DNA from 3 places in the Apilactobacillus intestinapis genome. Region 2 is predicted to be linked to each of the others. Evidence: predicted binding sites of a transcription regulator. Region 2 holds the regulator's gene; each other region holds the start of a gene.

Region 1 (5,695 bases), on a different contig from region 2:
GTAGTAATTGGAATCGAACTACTTCTCCTAGAGGTTTCATTCGTTCTTTTGACTGCCAAACCTCACGAAAGTTTTCAGACCAATCTATCAAATTTAATTAGATATACTGATCCAAAATTACAATTACTGTGTATTATTGCTAGTCTAACACTATCACCAATCATTGTGGAACTATTTTTCAGAGGTTTAATTCAGTCGTTTTTAAAGGATAATTTTAGCGAAAAATACGCTATTCTATTTTCATCAGTTATTTATGGGATATCCCATTCTTTATTTAGTATCATTTCACTAATGTAATACATATTAGCCGGAATCTTATTAGGTAAATCCAGAGAGGAATCAAACGGAATAATAGCACCAATCATATTTCACTGTTCATGGGACATTTTAATAATGTTAATGCTATGGATATATTAAAAAGCATACGCCAAAGTATGCTTTTTTATTTGATATTGATCCAAATGATTGCGGCTAATAACAATACATCGACGATTGTCATTACCACGTTGAACCATTTAGTTCGATTATGGAAATCAACAATCAGCATGTTTCTTAATCCGACTGGGATAGAAAGCATTGCCAATCCAGCAATAAAGATTACTAAACTGTGGACGCTAAATAATAAAATTAAAACGTATAGCAAAAAAATCGTCCAAACAGTATTACTGTATTTTTTCATTATCATCACTCCGGTAAAACGTAAAACTTATGTATAGTAATTTATGATAAAAAATTAATTTTAAGTTAAAAACTACTTATTAAGTTTATATATCTATTAATGATTTAAGTCAATAAAAATAAAAAAAGAACTGCCAAAACTTGGCAGCTCTTTTTAATGATCATAATTCGAACCATTATACTTATAATTATAGTATTTTCCTTCATTTTCTTTTTGTATAAATATATCAAATCGATGTAGCTTAACAGACTCTTCATACTTAAACTGGATTGTCTTCATTTCATGAATTCCTGCAAACAATCCGAAAATAATTACTAAAAGCCATCCAATTACATGGTTAATAGCTTTTGATGGTTTCTTGTTACCATACTTTCTTTGTCCTTCTTCTTGTGATTGCTGACATAGCAACACAAAGATTACTATCCATCCAAAAATTGGAACTAGCAATAACAATAAGAACCATCCAGATATATTAGCATCGTGTAGTCTTCTGCACGTACTAAATATTAGACTAATTGAAACGAAATACTTACAGAAATAAAAAATAAACCCGAAGCATTTTAAAAGTCTTACTCCAGATGCAGAATCATGTAAAGAACCGTAACTCAATGTCCAAATCAAATTGAATACCACAACAAAAATCATCATCCATGCGAAACCCAACCAGTATTCTTTTCTAGAAGAACATCCAGCAATAGTATATAAATGTTTAAAGTAGCCTTTTAGAACATCCGTTGAACTGGTCTTATTTTTATCAATAATTATTTGATTATCACCTTGGTTAGATCCACAGAAACTGCAAAAAATATCACTATATGCCATTTGGTTTCCACAGTTTGAACAATATTTTACACTCATTTAAAATCCCTTTCCAGCTTTGTTACAAACGATAAAGCATAAAATGCATCTCGTTGATATATATTACGATGTATATCAACGCTGCTAACATTGAATAAATTACATACAGCACAATTATCCAAATCTTTTTGGACTTATCCATACTAACGTTTCTATACTTATTGCCGTTTACAACGGATTTTTGACAAAAAATGACAAGTAACGCTATTAGACCAAAAAGAGGAATGAAGCCAAGAAAAATAAAACGTCCAGATAGGTTAGTATCATGTAATCTTCTAACGGCTACAGATAAAGATGCAATCGCTATTACACTGGATACAAGTCCTAATATAACTGAAATTGAAAACAGAACAGCTGGATGAATTTCAGAAAATACAATCGCTGATCTGTAGTTAATACCAACGTATGCATTTATATAAAGGACCCCAAACAATGCTATCCGATTGAATAAGTAGAACCACCAATATTCAGCTCTGGTGGCAACACCACTTAAGTTAAATGCATTTTTCAAGCACTTGGTTACGGCATCCGTAAAGCGAATCCTTTTAGTGCTATCTTTCTCTAAATTATTTGTAGAGTTATTTTCTATGTACGATTGTCTTGTTCCACAATTTGCACAAAAAGAATCCTTTACGGATAGTTCAGCACCGCAGTTTGAACAATATTTTATTTTCATTCATTAATCAATCCTTTATATGTATTATATTTCAAAGATACTATGAGTAAGATGTCTTTTCTATAAAGGTTAAAGCATTCTTATCATGAATAAAAAATACAAATCAACATTTAACTAAACATTACTTTGCTTTTAATAAAAAAAGAACTGCCAAAACTTGGCAGCTCTTTTTGATAGATATTATAGGTCGTAACCAATCATGATATTCTTGAAGGCATTTAAGCAGCCTTTATCAATGCGTTGGTTTAAGAATCTTTCGTTAGTAATATTAGCGTTATCGAAGTATGAAGAAGACATGTTAACTTCTGGGCATAGTTCGATGAACTTCTTAATCATGTTATCGTCAAATGAATGTGGTTGAACATCAATGCTTAAACCAAATTCTTGGTGGTAGAAGCACATTACCATTTGTTTTAGTAATACCGTCATAGCACGATTTGGAACGGTTGTGATGTCAGCTTCAACCTTTAGGACATCATAGTAACGATCAAACAATTGGTATTGGGCGTTGTAACCTTGAACCACGTTGATTCTGGCAACTTTGATGTTTTCCATTGAGTAACCTGAATCTAACATGTCTTGTTCACGTTTTGATAATTCATCGCTCTTAATGTATTTGATTGGGTCAGTTCTTAGGATCATTTCCATGTTAGGAATGTCATCCTTAGAAGATGTGACTGGCTTGTAAACCATACTATTGAATTGGAATGATGTTTCTTTTGACATTGAGGCGTCAATGTTTTGAGCATTGTTATAACGCGCTTGTTCTACCTCTCCGTGGTTCTTAATTACTACGTATATAATTACCGCTAAAGCAATGATGATACCGATAGTAATCGCTAATATTGGATTAGCTACCACACATAAAAGTAAAAATATTAGAACTAACGCTCCTGAACAACCTAATCTCATCTACTAACACTCCAATCATCCTTAAAAAATCATTACAATTCCATTATAATATTTTTTCACTTTATATTACAGAAAAAAATACACAAAAAAAGAGCCATAACGGCTCTTTTTTGAATTAGTTAATAGAAATTGAGTGCTTTGATTCCTTTTCAGCTGATTTAGGTACCATGATATCCAAGATACCACCGTCATACTTAGCACCAATCTTATCAGTGTCCGCATCAGGTAAGTAGAATGAACGACTGACATCGCTAGATGTTCTTTCGCTTCTAATCAACTTACCGTCTTCATCTTTTTGTTCCTTATTCAAATCGTGAATAGCATGGATTGTTAAGGTATCGTTTTCGTAATTAATGTTGATATCTTCCTTCTTAAATCCAGGTAGTTCAGCTTTCACTTCGAATTCATCATCATTTTCGATAACATCTGTCTTCATCTTTGAAGAGTTAGCCATGTTTCTGCCTAATCCATCAAAGAAGTTGCTCATTGGATCCATAAAGTCGTTGAATACATTGTTTCTTAGTTCGTTTGCCATAAGATATCCCTCCTATTATTTGAGTTAATTAGTTAATGCTGATTTTGTGTGCTTCTTCATCCTTAACTTCTTGCTTTGGTAATGTAATCTTTAAAATACCGCCATCGTAGTCGGCAGCTACATTATCAATATCGATATCAGGTAGGTAGAATGCACGAGCGATGTTGCTTGAAGTGCGTTCCTTTCTTAATACCTTACCTTCCTTGTTGGTGTCTTCCTTGCTCAAGTCATGTGTAGCATGAATACTTAGAGTATCGTTGTTGTAATCTAGATGAATTTCATCCTTCTTGAAACCAGGTAATTCAGAGCTTACTACGTAATTATCTTCGTTTTCAATAACGTCAGTCTTCATTTGATTACCAGCAACTGAATTGAAGAAATTCTTACCAAAGTCACCGAAGAAATCGTTCATTGGATCAAATACATTGAAGTCTCTGTTTCTTAATTCGTTAGCCATAATCAAAGCCCCTTTTCATTATTTTATTTTCAATATTTAGTTGGTAGTTATTTATTTCCTATCAACAATTCTTATATTAGTCAGTATTGGTCAAATAGTCAAGAGAAAACTAGCACTTAATTGCATCGAGTGCTAAAAATACGTTATAAACGTTGATATATCAATGTTTATTTTTAATAAAAAATTTAAAAAAGATACAAAAAAAGACGATTCAATCGAAGAATCGTCTTTTTGATCAAAGTTTTTTTATTTAAACATTGCACCGTAAGCCCAACCAATAAATTTACCTTGGTAGTAAGCCTTGTAGTAGTACTTCTTCCAGCCGTCTTTCTTAGCACGTTGGGTGATTTGTACTGGGGTGTATGCGTATCCGGTACCGTAGTTAGTAACGTGAATATCAGCGAATCCACTGTTACCAACGTGATTGTAGAAGTTTACCTTTGGGTGCATTCTAACAATCTTAGTTGCGCGGTACTTAGAATAAGTAACGTTGGTTACCAAACCGTTGGTATTGATCCAACCTAATACCTTACCGTTTTGTAGAACACGGTAGTAAGTACGACCATTTGAAGTATTCTTAGCTATTGAGTTAATAGTAACTCGCTTGGTTGCGTAAGAATTACTCTTATGAACGGCCTTAGTGTTCTTCTTGTAATGGTTATCACCAGGGACGTGGTTGTAAATCTTCAAACCAGTACCACCTGCAATAGTCATTGATTTATTAACGGCAGTGTAATTAACATTCTTAACTACTGCTTTTTTCTTTGGCTTAGTAGTTGTTGTTGATGCTGAGTTATCACTATTGTTATTTGAATCATTGCTATTGTTAGTGTTGTTATCACCATTGGTGTTATTGCTGGTGTTATTGTTGCTGTTAGCATTGTTGTCGCTGTTGGCATTATTGTCACCATTGGTATTGTTTGAATCATTACTATTGTTATTTGTGTTGGCAGCTTGTTGGTTAGCTTGGCTAGCCGCATTCTGTTGCGCAGCACTTTGTTTATTGTTTACCTTATTAGAAGATTGGTCACTCTTTGGCGCTTTAATCTTTGGTATTGGAGCAGGATTATTGGCATCGGCAATATCACCAATGAACCAGTTAGCATCCTTTGAGGTAAACATACTTGCATCTAGGTTTTTACCTAATGCATTTGAATGGAATTTATCAGTAAATTGCCATAGAACATGTTCTCTTGCGGGTTCATTGTTTTGGTATGCGGCTAACCAGTAACCGTCATAGTTAGCAACTGAGCTAGCTGCGTTTTGCACCATGAAATTAGCGTATGAGTAGAACAGAATCTTACGTTGACCAACTAATGGTCTCAATGCCTTCAACCATGCATCGGTTGATTCATTGGTTCCACCAGAAGTAACGGTTTGTGATTCATAATCATTTACGTAAAATCTTGCACGTGGTGCACGGCTGTATAGCACCTTAGCTTCATATGCGGCATCACTAGGATTTTCGTATTGACTAAATGAGTATACACCGTATGGGATACCGTACTTGTCCATTAGATCACGATTGTGTTCAAATGTCTTGTCGGCATAGGCACTACCGTATTGCACTCTCAAAAT
Region 2 (5,695 bases):
TTGGTTGTGGTAAGGGAACCTATGTAAGAACGCTTGCTGTTGACTTTGGTAAAAAGATTGATATGCCAGCTGTGATGTCTAGTTTAACTAGAATTAAGAGTGGTGGTTTTACAATTGAAGATACTTTTAAGATTAGCGACGTAAAATCAGCCGTAGAAAATGACACTATCGATGACATCGTTAAATCAATTGATTACGCATTGACCGACTTTAAGCATGTTGAACTAAACGAAAGCCAATGGAAGATCGTCCAAAATGGTGGTTTCTTGGATTTAGGTGTTTTAGGTATAAATGACGATAAATGTGTGTTAACGTTTAACAACGAAGTTAAGGCTTTGTACTTCTATGATCAAAACAAACAAATTTACAAACCAGAAAAAATGTTTAGCAATCAATAATCGAAAGGCATGAAATTATGGAAATAATCAAATTACATCATCCATTGAGTTCTGATTTTCATCAATCAGAAAAGCTAGTTTTAGCAATGGGCTATTTCGATGGAATTCACTTAGGCCATCAAAAGGTATTGGAAAAAGCGCGCGATATTGCCATGCAGAAGAACCTACCTTTGGCAGTATTAACTTATGACCATAAACCTGCTGTAGTATATAAACAATTATCACCACATGATAGAAGAAACATCATTATGTCAGACAGCAAAAATGAAATGTTTGAATCATTGGGTGTTAATAAGGTGTTCGTTGTTAACTATAGTTTTAGTTTTCAAAACCAGACACCACAAGAATTTGTTGATAACTACCTAGTTAGATTTAATGCCGACACCGTAGTTGCCGGAACGGATCATACTTATGGTGCCAAGGACGCAACAATGGACTTACTACCAAATTATGCAAAAAATCGATTTGATGTAGTTGCCGTGGACTTGGCAGATTATCAATTAGAAAAAATCAGTTCAACTAGAATTAGAAAGAACCTAGACGAAGGTCACATTCAAACAGTGAACCATTTAATGGGAAGACCATTTCAAACTGGTGGAACTGTTGTCCATGGCTTTGCCCGTGGTCGTGAATTGGGCTATCCAACAGCCAACATCGAACACGATGAACTACAATGGCTACCAACTATCGGTGTCTACGTAGTTGATGTGTTTATCGGTGAAAAAAAGTATCATGGGATGGCTTCAATTGGGCGTAACGTTACCTTTGGTGATAAGAATCCAATCACAGTAGAAATTAATATTTTAGATTTTAATGACAATATATATGGTGAAGTATTAAAGGTAGATTGGCTATACCGTATTCGTGGTGAAGTGAAGTTTGAAGGGATTGATAAGCTAATTAAGCAACTTCAATCTGACGAAGATTTCACACGTCAATATTTTGAAAATAACTAGTCTTTTTCTTGACTTATATAGATGGCTTTGGTAAATTAATAATTGTGGTTAGCACTTAACACAGATGACTGCTAAAGGTGCTAATCGATAAGGAGTGATCGGGTATGCTTACTGAAAGAGAAAAAATGATTTTGAAAATCATCGTTAATGATTACACAAAATCAGGTGTTCCTGTTGGTTCAAAGGCATTATCCAGTCAATTACCAATACATGTCAGTTCAGCAACCGTCAGAAATGAAATGGCATTTCTAGAAGAGATTGGTTTAATTACCAAGAATCATTCTTCATCGGGACGTGTTCCATCAATCGAAGGTTATCGCTACTATGTTGATAACTTGTTGAATCCAAATCCAATTGATAACAGTGATATGATGATTATTCAAAATTCACTATCAGGAAGATTTAGACAAATTGATGAAATCGTTCAACAATCAGCTGACATTCTATCTAACTTAACAAATTACACTGCATTGACTTTAAAGCCGGAACAAGAAACAACTCCCGTTTTGGGGAGCTTTCGTTTAGTTCCACTTGGTAATCATAAGGTGATGGCAATTCTAATCACTGATAATGATGAAGTTGTTAACCAGGTTTTCCATATTGATGGTGACTTGGGCGGTGACAAGTTAGATGCCGTTGTCAGAATGATCAATGACAAGTTAGCAGGGAAGCCTTTAGACGAAGTTATCACTAAGTTGAAGACAGAAATCGTACCTGAAATTCTCAAGTACGTTAAGAACCCTGATAGCTTAGTTCAAACTCTTGATGATGTTTTGATGCAAGCTTCTACTAATCAGTTTTATATCGGTGGTGAATTGAATCTATTGAGTTTTACTGATAATAATGACATCAGTTATCTAAAGCCAATTTACTCATTGTTAAATGATACTGATGATGCTGCGAAGTTCATCAAGAGTTCAGATAATTCAATTTCCGTTCAAATTGGACCGGAATTAAGCAATGATCTATTAAAGGATTACAGTATTATTACTGGTTCCTATGATGTTGGACCATATGGAAAGGGTGTTATCGCCGTTCTAGGTCCTACTAGGATGCCATATTCTAGAGTAATTGGAATCGTTGATGGATTTAGAAATGAATTATCAAAGAAACTGAGAAATTATTATGATAAATATAATCAGTAAAAGGAGGCATTCATTTGGCTAGCAAGAAGGATGATGAAAAAGACCTAGAAAAAGCAACTTCAAAGAAAGAAGCTGCTAAGGACAAAGGCGCCGACAAAAAGAAGGACGCTAAGAAAGATAAAAAGGATTCATTAGAAAAGCAAGTTGAAGAACTTCAACAACAAGTTGAAGATTTCTCTGACAAGTATCTTCGTGCTGAAGCAGAAATGCAAAACATGCAAACACGATTCAAGCGTGAACGTGCAGATATCTACAAGTATGATGGTCAAAAACTAGCAACTAGTATCTTACCTGCAATGGATAACTTGGAACGTGCATTGGGTGTTGAAGTTTCAGATGATAGTGGAAAGCAATTAAAACAAGGTGTTGAACTTGTTCTAAAGCATTTCAACAAAGCATTATCTGAAAATGGCATTGAAGAAATTGATGTCTTAAACAAACCATTTGACCCAAGCGAGTGTCAAGCGGTTCAAACAGTTCCTGCAGATGATGATCATCCAGCAGACACTGTTGTAGAAATTTTACAAAAAGGCTACAAACTAGCTGATCGTGTTATTCGACCATGCATGGTTGTAGTTGCTCAATAAAAAAATAATCAAGGAGATAATAAATTATGGCAAGTAATAAAATTATCGGTATCGATTTAGGTACTACTAACTCAGCTGTTGCTGTTCTTGAAGGTAAAGAACCAAAAATCATTACTAATCCAGAAGGTTCACGTACAACTCCATCTGTTGTTGCATTTAAAGATGGCGAACCACAAGTTGGTGAAGTTGCTAAGCGTCAAATGATCACAAACCCAAACACCATTGCTTCAATTAAGAGTCACATGGGTGAAGAAGGTTACACTGTAGATGTTGATGGTAAGAAGTACACTCCACAACAAATCTCAGCAATGATCCTACAATACATCAAGGGATTCGCTGAAGACTACTTAGGTGACACTGTTAGCGAAGCCGTTATCACTGTTCCTGCATACTTCAACGACTCACAAAGACAAGCAACTAAGGATGCTGGTAAGATTGCTGGTTTAGATGTAAAACGTATCATCAACGAACCAACTGCTGCATCATTAGCTTACGGTCTAGACAAGCAAGATAAAGACGAAAAAGTTCTTGTATATGACCTTGGTGGTGGTACTTTTGATGTTTCCGTTCTTGAATTAGGTGACGGTGTATTCCAAGTACTATCAACTAATGGTGATACTCACTTAGGTGGGGATGACTTTGATAAGAGAGTTATGGACTACCTAGTAGAACAATTTAAGAACGAAAATGGCATCGACTTATCACAAGACAAGATGGCATTACAAAGACTAAAGGATGCTGCTGAAAAGGCTAAGAAGGATCTATCAGGTGTTTCTGAAACTGAAATCAGTCTTCCATTCATCTCATCAGGTGAAAATGGTCCACTTCACTTACAAACTACACTATCACGTGCTAAGTTTAACGAATTAACTTCTGACTTAGTTGACAAGACTAAGGTTGCTTTTGACAACGCTCTAAAAGATGCTGGTCTAAGCACTTCAGATATTGATGAAGTTATCCTAAATGGTGGTTCAACTCGTATCCCAGCCGTTCAAGAAGCTGTTAAGAGCTGGACTGGTAAAGAACCAAACCACTCAATCAACCCTGACGAAGCCGTTGCTTTAGGTGCCGCTGTTCAAGGTGGTGTTCTAACTGGTGATGTTAAGGACGTTGTATTACTTGATGTTACTCCACTATCATTAGGTATCGAAACTATGGGTGGTGTATTCACTAAGTTAATCGATAGAAACACAACTATCCCAACTTCTAAGTCACAAGTATTCTCAACTGCCGCTGATAACCAACCAGCCGTAGATATTCACGTACTACAAGGTGAACGTCCAATGGCAGCTGACAACAAGACTTTAGGTCAATTCCAATTAACTGACATTCCTGCTGCACCTCGTGGTGTTCCTCAAATCGAAGTTAAGTTTGATATCGATAAGAATGGTATCGTAAACGTTTCTGCTAAGGACAAAGGTACTGGTAAGGAACAAAAGATTACCATCAAGGATTCAAACGGTCTATCAGATGATGAAATCAACCGTATGATGGATGAAGCTAAGAAGAACGAAGAACAAGACAAGAAGCGTAAAGAAGAAGTTGATTTGAAGAACGAAGTAGATCAATTAATCTTCCAAACTGACAAGACTCTAAAGGATGTTGAAGGTAAGGTTTCTGAAGATGAAATCAAGAAGGCTAAAGAAGCTGAAGATGCATTGAAGAAGGCTAAAGAAGACAACAACTTAGACGAAATGAAAGCTAAGAAGGATGATTTGAGTCAACAAGTTCAAGCACTTGCTGTTAAGTTATACCAACAACAACAAGAACAAGGTTCAGATCAACAAGGTAACGCAAACGATTCATCAGACAACAAGGGTAAAGACGACAACACTGTTGACGGCGATTTCCATGAAGTTCATGATGATGACAAAAACAATAAGTAATTAGATTACTTTAAAAAGGGTCAAAGTCTGACTTGTTGGGCTTTGGCCTTTTATTTCAAAATGAAGGTTATGGGGGATTAAAATGGCAGATAAGGATTACTATTCAATTCTGGGAATATCAAAAGACGCCAGTCAAGATGACATTAAGCACGCTTACCGTAAAATGTCTAAGAAGTATCATCCTGATATCAACAAAGAACCCGGTGCTGAAAAGAAGTTTAAGGAAATTAACGAAGCTTACGAAGTACTAAGTGATGAACAAAAACGTCGTAATTACGATCAATTTGGTTCAGCTGATGGCCCAGCCGGTGGATTCGGCGGAGGTGCCGGAGGCTTCGGTGGCGGAGCTGGAGGATTCTCTGGCTTCGGTGGCGGCGGCTTCGACGACATCTTCAGCCAATTCTTTGGTGGTGGAGCAAGAGGTGCTCAAAGAGATCCAAATGCTCCTGTTAAGGGTCGTGATCTTCAATACCAAATGACAATCAATTTTGAAGATGCCGTTTTCGGTAAGAAGACTACGATCAGATACGACCGTGAAGCTAAGTGTGATACCTGTGATGGTTCAGGTGCAAAACCAGGAACTCATCCAGAAACTTGTCACCAATGTAACGGTAGTGGTTACGTAACATCAGTTCAAAATACACCATTAGGTCAAATGCAAACTCAACATCCATGTCCTACTTGTGGTGGAACTGGTAAAGAAATTAAGGACAAATGTCCTAA
Region 3 (5,695 bases), on a different contig from region 2:
ATTTTACAAACTGAAATCACCATCGACGTTGCCTATAACCTGTTTGATCAATTAAATTACCACCTAGAGGAAAATGGAATTAACATTATCGATACTCAATATACCGACAAGGTATCCGTAATTGTTGCCATCGATAATCCTAAGGTGGAAGAGTTTAAACAAAAAGTGATTGATTTACTAAACGGTCGTGTTGAAATGCACGATGGCGATGAAAAGTACTTTGAAGTTGATTATGATCCATACAAAAAAGAATGACCAAATGGTCATTCTTTTTTTAGTGGTTATCTTTACTTGTGTTTTCTTTAACGACTTTTTTAATTGCGTTTAGTAATGGTTGTCTATCCTTACCAGCTAAACCGATTGATTCAACGAATAGTTCCAACCCGATTAACGTTGCAGTCGTTAGTAGAATGGAACCCCAAATTGTTGAGATTGGGTATAGCAATGAAATGAATGAGAAAATCAAAGCAATTCCATAGATTACCAATACGGTTTGACGATGAGTCAATCCGATTTGCATCAAACGGTGATGTAAGTGTCGTTTGTCAGCATGCATGATTGGTTGCTTGTTTAACATTCTACGTAAGATTGCGTAAATGGTATCGGTGATTGGCACACCCAGGATAATTACCGGAATAATAACGGTAATGAACGTGGCATTTTTCAATCCGTTCAATGAGAAAATTGAAATCATAAAACCGATGAACAATGATCCGGTGTCCCCTAGATAGATTCTAGCTGGGAAGAAGTTGTAAGGTAAAAATCCTAAACATGCTGCAACAAGTGCAAAAATCATGATTGAAACGTAGACGTTTCCAACGTTTAGGAAGAAGAACCCAGTAATTCCCATGGTGGTCAAAGCAATAACTGCGACCCCCGTTGCTAATCCATCAAGACCGTCAATTAAGTTAACGGCGTTGGTGATTGCTAAAATCCAAATTAGAGTAATTGGTAAACTTAACCATCCTAAACTAAATGTTCCAATGAATGGTAATGATATGTTACTCATTTGAATATTTCCGAAGAAAAAGACAATGATTGCTGCTAAACTAATTCCAAATACTTTTTGACGTGGTTTTAATACAATGATGTCATCAATTACCCCTGTAATAATGATGACTACTTGGCCCGCAAACATCCCATAAAGTTGATGGGTTGGCATTTGCGACCTTAATAGGAACATCGTGGCAATTGTGTATGACACAAAGATTGCCAATCCTCCTAATGTCGGCATCGGAATTTTATTCATTCTTCGCTTATTTGGACTATCGATAGCTCCCCAGCGAAATGCTAACTTTCTGATAAACGGCGTTACCACAGCAGAAATTAACATTGTCGCGAAAAGGGAAACGATAATTTCGAATTTTAGCATAATCGTTATCCTTTCGTTTTATAATACTATTAATAAATTATACAAATGTAACAGATTAAAAACAAGGTTAAACAAAAAAAGGATTCCCAAAGGAATCCTTTTTTATTACATCATTGGTCCCATTGAAGGGTTCATTGAATCTTTCTTTTCTTCTGGTAAGTTAGCAACAACAGCTTCAGTAGTTAATAGTAATGCTGAAACAGATGCGGCGTTTTGAAGAGCTGATCTTGATACCTTGGTTGGATCAACAACTCCGGCCTTAATCATATCTTCGTATTCACCAGTAGCGGCATTGAAACCAATACCCATTTCCTTGCCCTTTAGATGTTCAACAACGATTGAACCATCAATTCCGGCGTTGTGGGCAATTTGTCTAACTGGAGCTTCTAGAGCACGTAAAACAATGTTTACACCAGTCTTTTCGTCACCTTCAGCAGGGATTTCTTCTAGATCCTTTAGAATATTGATGAATGCAGTTCCACCACCAGGAACGAAGCCTTCTTCAACAGCGGCTCTAGTTGAGTTCAAAGCATCTTCAATTCTGTACTTACGTTCTTTTAGTTCAGTTTCGGTAGCTGCACCAACACGGATAACAGCAACACCACCGGCTAACTTAGCTAAACGTTCACGTAGCTTTTCTTTGTCGAATTCTGATGTAGTAGTTTCTAGTTGGTTCTTGATTTCTGCAACACGTGCAGCTAATTGGTCCTTGTCACCGGCACCTTGAACGATTGTAGTGTCATCCTTAGTAACGTTAACCTTGTTAGCTTGACCTAATTGATCAATGGTTACATCCTTTAGGTTTAATCCTAAGTCGTCAGTGATTAAAGTAGCGCCTGTAAGAACTGAAATATCTTGTAGTTGAGCCTTACGACGGTCACCAAAACCAGGAGCCTTAACAGCAACAACGTTGAAAGTACCACGCATCTTGTTTAGTACCAATGTTGGTAGTGCTTCACCACCAATATCATCAGCAATGATTAGAAGTGAACGACCTTGTTCAACAACTGATTGTAAAACTGGTAGGATTTCTTGAATGTTGTTAATCTTCTTGTCAGTAACCAAGATGTATGGGTTGTCTAAGTCAGCTTGCATCTTGTCGTTGTCGGTAACCATGTATTGTGACATGTAACCACGATCGAATTGCATACCTTCTACAACGTCCATAGTTGTGTTAACACCACGTGAATCTTCAACAGTGATAACACCATCGTTTCCAACCTTTTCCATAGCATCGGCGATTAATTCACCAACTTCTGGGTTAGCAGCTGAAATGGAAGCGATTTGAGCAATATCATTCTTGCTCTTAATTTCGTTTGACATCTTGTGTAGCTTTTCAACGGCTACTTCGGTTGCCTTTTCGATACCGCGACGAACACCAACTGGGTTGGCACCGGCAGTAACGTTCTTCATTCCTTCGTTTACGATTGCTTGAGTTAATACAGTAGCAGTAGTAGTACCATCACCGGCAATGTCGTCAGTCTTTGATGCAACTTCTGATACTAACTTAGCACCCATGTTTTCAAAATGATTTGGTAGTTCGATTGACTTAGCGATTGTAACACCATCATTAGTAATGTTTGGTGTACCTGTTGATTGTTCAACAACAACGTTTCTACCCTTTGGTCCTAATGTAGTCTTAACAGTGTTTGCAAGTTTATCAACACCTCTTAGCATTGAACGTCTTGCGTCTTCTGAAAATTTAACTTCCTTAGCCATTTTTATTCACCTCATTAATAATTTCGTTTTATTTATTATTCAACGACAGCTAAAATGTCGCTTTCTTTTAGTACTAAATATTTTTGACCATCGTAGTCTACTGAAGTACCTGAGTACTTGTCGTAAACAACTTCGTCACCCTTCTTAACTTCTGGTGTAACAGTTTGGCCATTGTCTAAAACTCTACCGTTTCCTACGGCAACAACTTTTCCAGTTTGTGGTTTTTCTTTAGCATTATTTGCTAACACAATGCCTCCAACTGTTTCTTCTTTAGCTTCTTGTGCTTCAATAATTACACGATCACCCAATGGTTTTAACATTTTGCTTGACCTCACTTTGTTTTTTTATCTGTTTTATCAGTGTTAGCAGTCATTTATTATAAGTGCTAATCACTATAAATAATATATTATTTTTTAGATTCATATGCAAGAATTTTAAACCCTACACGATATAATCCTACAAAAAAAGATGGGCCAATGGCTCATCTTTCTTATTCACCTTCATAGTGTTCAATGAAGTAAATTAATGTTTGTAATTCGTTGGTTAAATCAACGTTTTGCACTCTGACATTTTTGGGAACTGATAAACGTTTTGAAGTAAAGTTCATGATACCCTTTGCTCCACCCTTTACGGCTTCATCACATAGGTCTTGAACTACGGTTGCTGGAACAGTAAAAATAACTACTTCAATTTGTTGATCTCTTAATTGTTCTTGTAAGTCTTTAACATCGTATACTGGTACACCACTTTGAACAGTGTTGATCATGTCGTCATGAATATCAAAGGCAGCTGAGATTCTTACGTTACTATCTTTGTGAAAATTAAAGTGTAGTAAGGCTTGACCCAAATTACCTAAACCGACTAATGCAACATTTGTTAAGTGATCTTGATTTAGAATCTTCTTGAAGAAGTCTAATAAATTATCAACCTCGTATCCATATCCACGTTTTCCAAGAGCTCCAAAATAGGATAAATCTCTTCTAATGGTTGCTGAATCAACTTGAACTGCTTCAGCAAAAGTACTAGAGGATATTCTCTTTATTTTCGCGTCGTGTAAACCGCTAAGATATCGATAATACATAGGCAATCTTTTAGCCGTTGCCCTAGGAATTTTAATATCCAAAATCTTCCCTCCCGAATCTTTCATAACATTTATGTATTCTATCATAAAAACAAAGTTTGTGAAAATATTATCATCTACTAAAAAGGATTGAACATTTTAATTTATCGGGGGAAATATGCTAAAATAGTCATTATTACTGATAAAACAAGAGAATTAGGAGGTGAATTTTATGATTATTTTACAAGCAAATAAAATGACAAAACGATTTGGTGGGCAAGATCTTTTCACAAGCGTTAACTTGAGTATCGAAGAAAACAGCAAGGTCGCCTTGGTTGGTCGAAACGGTGCTGGTAAGTCAACCTTAGTGAAAATGATTTTGGGCGATGAACCAATTGATGAAGGTGAAGTCACCACCAAAAAAGGTATCACCATTGGATACTTAGCCCAAAATACTGGTCTAACTTCTGATGCCACCATCATCGAAGAAATGACCAATGTCTTTGCTGATTTAATCGATTTAGAAAATAAAATTCACGAATACGAAAACAAGATGGCTGATCCAAACATCAACTCGGATCCAGAAAAGCTGGCTGAGGTTTCACAAACTTATGACCAACTTCAAGCTGAGTTTACCGCCAAGAACGGTTTTTCTTATCAAGCCGAAATTAAGGCCGTGTTAAACGGATTTGGCTTCGGTGAAGAAATGTACGACCATAAAATTAGTGAGCTATCAGGTGGTCAACAAACCCAACTAGCAATGGCCAAGTTGCTTCTACAAAAGAAGGACCTATTGATTCTAGACGAACCTACTAACCATATTGATGTTAAGACCATTAGTTGGTTGGAAGATTATCTAAAGAGTTATCATGGTGCCCTTCTAATTATCTCCCATGACCGTTTCTTCATGGATAAGATTGTCGATCAAGTCTACGACCTATCACAAGGTCACATGACTCATTATGTCGGGAACTACTCCAGTTATGTTGAGCAAAAGAAACTTAATTACCAACATCAACTAAAGGAATACGAAAAGCAACAAAAGAAAATCAAAGAGATGCAAGACTTCGTTGATAAAAACATTGTTCGTGCATCCACTACTAAACGGGCTCAATCAAGAAGAACTCAATTGGAAAAGATGGAAAAAATTGCGGCACCAACCCGTGATGATAAATCCGCTCGTCTTTCATTCACTCCTGAAAAACAAAGTGGAAACGTCGTTTTAAACGTCCGTGATGCCGCAATCGGATACGATGATAAAATTCTATCTAAAAACATCAATATTGATGTTAAACGTAATCAAGCGGTAGCATTGATTGGGCCAAACGGAATTGGTAAGTCAACATTGCTAAAGACTATCATGAAGCAATTACCACTCCAATCTGGTGAAATCGAACGTGGTACCGGCGTTCAAATTGGTTACTACGACCAACACCAAGATAACCTACACCCCAACAAGACCGTCTTAAACGAAATCTGGGACGACTACCCTACTTACCCGGAACAACGCATTCGTTCAATTCTAGGTAGTTTCTTGTTCTCTG

What was found. The regulator HrcA, encoded in region 2, represses chaperone genes, less so after heat shock. The targets are predictions, from matches to a motif close to TTAGCACTCNNNNNNNNNGAGTGCTAA.
Region 1: ACOMA7_RS05740 (Hsp20/alpha crystallin family protein) is a predicted target of HrcA. The motif match lies at 4,227-4,253, and genes of this name have one in related genera.
Region 3: groES (co-chaperone GroES) is a predicted target of HrcA. The motif match lies at 3,454-3,480, and genes of this name have one in related genera.

What each region holds. Positions count from the first base shown of each region.
Region 1 covers NZ_JBMHFD010000008.1:24,220-29,914, forward strand. Annotated here, with positions in the region: gene ACOMA7_RS05710 (CPBP family glutamic-type intramembrane protease) at 1-297, shown strand, start outside; gene ACOMA7_RS05715 (hypothetical protein) at 443-679, opposite strand; gene ACOMA7_RS05720 (DUF805 domain-containing protein) at 833-1,501, opposite strand; gene ACOMA7_RS05725 (DUF805 domain-containing protein) at 1,560-2,213, opposite strand; gene ACOMA7_RS05730 (hypothetical protein) at 2,394-3,125, opposite strand; gene ACOMA7_RS05735 (Hsp20/alpha crystallin family protein) at 3,241-3,660, opposite strand; gene ACOMA7_RS05740 (Hsp20/alpha crystallin family protein) at 3,689-4,117, opposite strand; gene ACOMA7_RS05745 (GH25 family lysozyme) at 4,364-5,695, opposite strand, start outside.
Region 2 covers NZ_JBMHFD010000001.1:149,342-155,036, forward strand. Annotated here, with positions in the region: gene truB (tRNA pseudouridine(55) synthase TruB) at 1-398, shown strand, start outside; gene ribF (riboflavin biosynthesis protein RibF) at 416-1,354, shown strand; gene hrcA (heat-inducible transcriptional repressor HrcA) at 1,459-2,499, shown strand; gene grpE (nucleotide exchange factor GrpE) at 2,514-3,086, shown strand; gene dnaK (molecular chaperone DnaK) at 3,113-4,972, shown strand; gene dnaJ (molecular chaperone DnaJ) at 5,055-5,695, shown strand, end outside.
Region 3 covers NZ_JBMHFD010000005.1:47,376-53,070, reverse strand. Annotated here, with positions in the region: gene ACOMA7_RS04650 (YigZ family protein) at 1-255, shown strand, start outside; gene ACOMA7_RS04645 (glycosyltransferase family 4 protein) at 275-1,372, opposite strand; gene groL (chaperonin GroEL) at 1,478-3,091, opposite strand; gene groES (co-chaperone GroES) at 3,127-3,411, opposite strand; gene ACOMA7_RS04630 (redox-sensing transcriptional repressor Rex) at 3,582-4,217, opposite strand; gene ACOMA7_RS04625 (ABC-F family ATP-binding cassette domain-containing protein) at 4,384-5,695, shown strand, end outside.